Linked DNA regions of Puniceibacterium sp. IMCC21224. The protein of the gene in region 1 interacts with the protein of each later gene in a pairwise test. Links are inferred from orthologs where the notes say so. Each region holds a gene or a part of one and is shown in the gene's direction. Other genes may lie near its edges.

Evidence for each region.
Region 2: the proteins of recO (region 1) and recR interact in binary tests that used the Escherichia coli proteins (3 or more experiments, as listed by UniProt). The link is inferred for Puniceibacterium sp. IMCC21224 from one-to-one orthologs.

What each region holds. Positions count from the first base shown.
Region 1 is NZ_LDPY01000001.1:724,532-727,622, reverse strand. Bases 301-3,068 are described here. They hold recO (DNA repair protein RecO), read left to right. Parts: upstream 301-1,202; coding sequence 1,203-1,934; downstream 1,935-3,068. Other genes in these bases: pgsA (CDP-diacylglycerol--glycerol-3-phosphate 3-phosphatidyltransferase), read left to right, coding at 2,438-3,068; IMCC21224_RS03275 (META domain-containing protein), read right to left, coding at 1,912-2,277; IMCC21224_RS03285 (DUF1491 family protein), read left to right, coding at 795-1,133; era (GTPase Era), read left to right, coding at 301-802. Also shown: more of era, read left to right, coding at 1-300; more of pgsA, read left to right, coding at 3,069-3,091. UniProt on the Escherichia coli protein: Involved in DNA repair and RecF pathway recombination.
Region 2 is NZ_LDPY01000001.1:3,433,099-3,436,314, forward strand. What follows is about bases 282-3,174. They hold recR (recombination mediator RecR), read left to right. Parts: upstream 282-1,377; coding sequence 1,378-1,971; downstream 1,972-3,174. Other genes in these bases: IMCC21224_RS15980 (DNA polymerase III subunit gamma/tau), read left to right, coding at 282-774; IMCC21224_RS15985 (YbaB/EbfC family nucleoid-associated protein), read left to right, coding at 954-1,298; IMCC21224_RS15995 (sodium:alanine symporter family protein), read left to right, coding at 2,205-3,174. Also shown: more of IMCC21224_RS15980, read left to right, coding at 1-281; more of IMCC21224_RS15995, read left to right, coding at 3,175-3,216. UniProt on the Escherichia coli protein: May play a role in DNA repair. It seems to be involved in an RecBC-independent recombinational process of DNA repair. It may act with RecF and RecO.

The sequences.
Region 1 (3,091 bases):
GGTCCAGACCACCCGCGCCCGCATTCGCGGCGTCGCGATCGAGGATGAGACCCAGATCGTTCTGGTTGACACCCCTGGCCTCTTTGCACCGCGCCGCAGGCTTGACCGCGCCATGGTCGCCGCCGCCTGGTCCGGGGCCGCCGATGCCGATATCGTGGTTCTGCTGATCGAGGCACATCGCGGCATTTCAAAGGGTGTCGAAAGCATTCTCAAAGGGCTTTCCAATCTGGGTGCGCGTCGCCCCGTCGCCCTCGCCATCAACAAGATCGACAAGGTCAAGGCCGAGGTCCTTCTGGAACTCAGCCAGAAAATGAACGAAGGCTACCCCTTTGCCAAAACCTTTATGATTTCGGCCGAACGCGGCTACGGCGTTGACGATCTCAAGCAATGGCTGGCAGCAGAGCTGCCCGAGGGGCACTGGCTATACCCCGAGGACCAGATCGCCGACCTGCCGATGCGGATGATCGCAGCCGAGATCACGCGCGAGAAACTGACCCTGCGCCTGCATCAGGAACTGCCCTACCAACTGACCGTTGAAACCGATCACTGGACCGAACGCGATGACGGTACCGCCCGAATCGACCAGGTGATCTACGTTGCCCGCGACGGTCACAAAGGCATCCTGCTAGGCCACAGGGGTGAGACGATCAAGGCGGTATCACAAGCCTCCCGCGCCGAGTTAGAAGAGTTTCTAGGCCGCAAGGTTCACCTGTTCCTTCAGGTCAAGGTACGGGAAAAGTGGCTCGAGGAATCCGAGCGGTATTCGGAGATGGGCCTGAACTTCAAGGACGGCAATGTCTGAACCACGGCTGTCGGCCAGCTTTTGGGTGCAGGCCTATATGCGTCGCTTGTCGCTGTACGACATTCCTGCCTTTGTGGTGGCACATGGCGATGACACGGCAGGCGCGGTTCTGGTCACACTCAATACGCTGGACGGTCAGGCGCAGATCTTTTCCCGCAGCTTTGATTTGATGTCGGATCGGCGCCAGTGGGTCGAGATGGCCCATGGTCCCGAGGCTGAGATGGCCGAAACCATCGCCCGCCAGCGCCGCACCGACCCCGACCTTTGGGTGATCGAGGTTGAGGATCGGCAGGGACGCCATTTACTGGACCAGCCCGGCCTGTCTGACTGATCTTCTGCCGATCAGACGCGCCCCGTTCTGCCCCTTGCGCTGGGTGGCGATCCCACACACTCTGACCTTATGGATTGGCGCGACACCGGTATACTTCTTTGCACCCGCAGGCATGGCGAAACCTCAGCCATACTAGAGGTGTTCACACCCCAGCGCGGTCGTCATGCGGGTGTGCTACGGGGGGCCACATCGCGCCGGATCGCACCGATCCTGCAACCCGGTGCGCAACTTGACCTTAGCTGGCGTGCCCGGCTCGAAGATCACATCGGCAGCTTCACGGTCGAACCCCAGCGCAGCCGCGCAGCGCAGGCCATGGGCGACCGTCTGTCATTGGCCGGGCTGAACGCCGTGACCGCCCTGCTGGCGTTTTGCCTGCCCGAACGCGAGGCGCATCCGCGCCTTTATACCCGGACCGAGGCTCTTCTCGACCTGCTGGGGCAGCCGGATATCTGGCCACTGGCCTATCTGAGGTGGGAAATGGCTCTGTTGGACGAGATGGGCTTTGGCCTTGATTTGACGGCCTGCGCCGCCAATGGCAGCAACGACCAACTGATTTATGTTTCGCCCAAAACGGGCCGCGCGGTGTCAGCGTCAGGTGCGGGGGAATGGGCAGACCGGCTTTTGCCGCTGCCGCCAGTGATGTTGGGTCTGGGGAGGGGGCCGGACGACGAAGTGCTAACTGCGCTTAGCACCACCGGGCATTTCATGCACAGCCGTCTGGCATCCGCGCTGGGGGATCGGCCCCTGCCCAGCGCGCGCGCCGCGCTGGTCGACCGAATCAGTCGTCAGGCCGCAGGATAAAAACCAGCTCGTCCCCGTCCCAGACCGACAGAATCAGGCGATCCCCATCGACGCGGGCCAACTCCATCCGCGACAGCAGATCTAGAAACTGCGCCTCGGCCTGCTGATCTGGGCAGCTAAGACGGGTGACAATCAGCGGACCGGCTTCGAACCACGGATAAGGCACCCTCTGCGCAGCGGAAAACCTGTTGCACGGTCCCTGACCTTCGATTCGGCCCGGCCGTGGAAACATCAGCGCAACCTTGGCCGGAAACGGCGCCCCATTGACGGCCTGCAACTCCCAGGTTCGCTCACCGGCGCCATAGGAAAACACGGTCTCGTCCGCCGCGCAGGCAGACAGCATCAGGCTACAAAGGAAAAGGGCTCGCCACATGGCGCAGGACTAGCGCCTAAACCGGCCATGTGAAACCGCGAAAACTGGTTTCAGCCGCCTTACGCCGTTGGCTGGGGCTACGCTTCTGCACTATCTTCCCTGTGCCTGCGATACGCGCTAGGTACGTCTCATGACATGGACGGTTCCGAATATCCTGACAGCGCTTCGCCTGGCTGCGGCCCCGGCGGTTGCCGTGATGTTCCTGTATTTTGAACGCCCCTATGCCGACTGGTTCGCCCTGACGCTGTTTGTCAGCGCGGCAATCACCGACTGGTTCGACGGCTACCTTGCCCGCGCCTGGAGTCAACAAACCAAAGTCGGTGCCATGCTCGATCCCATCGCAGACAAGGCGATGGTGGTGATCGCGCTGATGGTCATTGTCGGCTATTCCTCAATGTCGCCCTGGCTGGTCCTGCCCGCCACCTTCATCCTGTTCCGCGAGGTGTTTGTTTCGGGTCTGCGCGAATACCTGGGCGACACCGCGGGCACGCTCAAGGTGACCAAGCTGGCCAAATGGAAGACCACGTTGCAGATGATCGCGATTGCCGTTCTGTTTGCCCAAGGGGTGTTCGAACATTATCTGGGTATGTCCGCCTGGGGCATGGATCCCCAGATGTTCACGGATATTATGGCCGGCCGGGTCGAGGACCTGCACGGCCTCTGGTGGAAAGAACTGGGCATGGTCTGGGCCGGGCATGTCGGTCTGGTGCTATTGTGGATCGCAGCAGCGCTGACGCTGATCACCGGCTGTGACTACCTGCTCAAGGCGCGCCCCTATCTGAGA
Region 2 (3,216 bases), 2.7 Mb from region 1 along the record:
GGGATGCGACCGCTGACCCGGATGTGGCAAATGCTGCTCAAATCTCTGGACGAGGTGGCATCGGCCCCCAATGCGATGATGGCCGCCGAGATGGCGGTGATCCGGCTGACGCATGTCGCCGAACTGCCGTCCCCCGAGGATCTGGTGCGCAAGCTGCAGAACACGCCGCCTCTGCCTGCGGCGGCATCTTTGACCTCCTCTGCCCCTCAGCCGGGTGGCGGTGGAACTCAGGCGCGCGTGCCCGCCGTTGCGCCTGTCGCCAGAACGACCGGGTCGGGTGGTCAGGGCGGGGATCAACGGGGCAACGCGGTGCAAGCGCTGGCGGTTGATCCCGCACTGGATCGGTATCCCAGCTTTGACCATGTAGTCGAACTGATCCGCAGCAACCGCGATGGCAAACTTCTGGCCGATGTTGAAACCGACATACGGCTGGCCGCTTATCAGCCGGGGCGCATCGAATTCACCCCGACGGACCGCGCATCGGCGGATCTGGCGCAACGGCTGGGCACCGCGCTTCAGCGCTGGACCGGGAACCGCTGGGCGGTGACGCTGGTCAATGGCTGCGACGCTGCGACAATCGACGAGCGCCGCAATGCCGCCGATACGGCACTCAAGGCCGAGGCCGCCGCGCATCCGCTGGTGCAGGCCGCCCTTGCCGCCTTTCCCAAGTCGCGGATCAGCGCAGTGCGCACACCCGAAGCCCTGGCCATCGCGGTGCAGGCCGACGCCCTGCCCGAAGTCGAGGATGAATGGGACCCGTTCGAGGACGAGTGATGTTGTCCCGCCCGGCCCCGTTTTCGGACAGCCGTTGCCGCCTTGCCTCCATGGGCTGTGGCAATCGTAAATTCCCGCGTGCCTGCGCACTGATCCATCACGCCGTCCGCACCCGGCCCTTGTGACGCCCCCCTGCGGCGCGTATCTGTGACAAAACGCATCCCACTCAGGAGGTTCCGATGCTCAAAGGACTAGGCGGACTTGGTGACATGGCCAAGATGATGAAAACCGCGCAGGAAATGCAGACCAAGATGGCGCAGCTGCAAGAAGACATGCAGACCATCATGGTGACGGGCGAATCCGGTGCCGGTCTGGTCACAGCGACCTGCACCGCCAAAGGCGAGCTGAAGGGGCTGGATATCGACCCCTCGATCTTTAACAAAGACGAAAAGGAAGTGGTCGAGGATCTAATCCTCGCCGCGATCAAGGATGCGCAATCCAAGGCCGCAGACCGCGCCCAGAGCGAAATGTCCCGACTGACCGAATCGATGGGCCTGCCTGCGGACATGAAGCTGCCGTTTTGACCGCAAAACCGCAGCAGTTCCGACAAAGCGGGATTCCCGTGCCGGGCAGCCAACCCCAGCGCCCTGACAGTCGAACCTGATGTCCGACCGCACTGATATAGATGCGCTGATCGACCTGCTGGCGCGCCTGCCGGGGCTTGGCCCACGGTCGGCGCGGCGTGCGGTGCTGCATCTGATCCGCAAACGCGGCCAGTTGCTGTCGCCGTTGGCGCAACTGATGCAGACGGTTGCCACCACAGCGCGCGAATGCCTCAACTGCGGCAATATCGGCACGTCGGACATCTGTGCGATCTGCGACAATTCCAAACGCGCCAATGGTATTCTCTGCGTGGTCGAAGATGTCGCCGACCTGTGGGCGATGGAACGGTCGGGCACCTTTCGCGGGCGCTATCACGTTCTGGGTGGCACGCTGTCGGCGCTGGATGCGGTGGGGCCCGACGATCTGCGCATCCCGCGCCTTGTCACCCGGATCGCAATCGAGGAAATCTCCGAAGTTATCCTCGCTCTCAACGCGACGGTCGATGGCCAGACCACCGCGCATTATATCGCCGATCAACTCGACGGTCGCGTGACGCTTAGTTCGCTCGCTCAGGGTGTGCCGATCGGAGGCGAGCTTGACTACCTGGACGACGGCACCATCACTGCTGCGCTGAACGCCCGCAAACCACTCTGACTCAACCATACCGAGCGACCCGACTCATCCCTCAGCCCTACCAGGCTGCGCCGTGATCCATCCCGCGCCCAACTGCTAGAGGCGGAAAAATCGCCCGAATTCCGGCTGTATTCTACGCGAATCCTCCCTTTGTGACGATTTTTAATACCACTGGCCGCGACAATCACATTTTGGCTGATAGGCTGGTGTGATCGACACGGACGCACGGCATCCAATCAGGAAGGGACAGCCACATGGGATTCTTCGACTCGATCTTCAACATTATCAACGACCTGACGTGGGGGTGGGCGCTCGTGCCTTTTCTTGTCGTGCTTGGCGTGTTTTTTACCGTCGCCAGCGGCTTTGTGCAGTTCCGGTTTTTCAAACGGATGTTCAGCGTCTTGACCGGCAATGACGAAACGTCGGACCCGACCAAAATCAGCGCGCGTGAGGCGCTGTTTGTGTCGGTCGGAGGCCGTGTCGGCGGCGGCAACATCGCAGGCGTCGCCGTCGCGATCACCGCAGGTGGCCCCGGTGCCGTGTTCTGGATGTGGGCGATTGCGCTGATCGGTATGTGCTCGGCCCTGGTCGAGGCGACACTGGCCCAGCTTTACAAACGCACCTCACCCGCGGGCGATTATCGTGGCGGCCCCGCCCGCGCGATCATCCACGGGCTGGGCGAAAATTACCGCTGGCTTGCCGTGATCTATGCGGTCTGCCTGATCGCGTCCTTTGCCATCGGGTTCAACGCCTTCCAGGGCAACACGGTGGCGGGGGCCGCGCTCGATTCCCTGTCGATCCCGCGTATCTACACCGGCGCGGCGCTGGCCATCGCGACCGGTTTCATCGTCTACGGCGGCATTCACCGGATTGCCAAGGCTGCGGACATCATCATCCCGGTCATGGCCCTTGGCTATATCGGGATGGCATTGCTGATCATCCTGCTCAACATCACCGGCCTGCCCGGCGTGATCTGGGACATCGTCGCCAACGCCTTTGGCTTCCGCGAGGCGGTGGCCGGCGGCATGGGCGCTGCCATCGCCCAAGGCCTGCGCCGCGGCCTGTTCTCAAACGAGGCGGGCCTTGGATCGGCACCGAACGTCGCCGCCACAGCCTATGTCAAACACCCGGTCAGTCAGGGCATCACCCAGAGCTTTTCAGTCTTTATCGACACGATCATCATCTGCTCGTGCACCGCTTTTGTGATCCTGCTGGGGGATGTCTATGTTCCCGGCGCGGAAGGCGTGGATGGCGTGGCCCTGACCC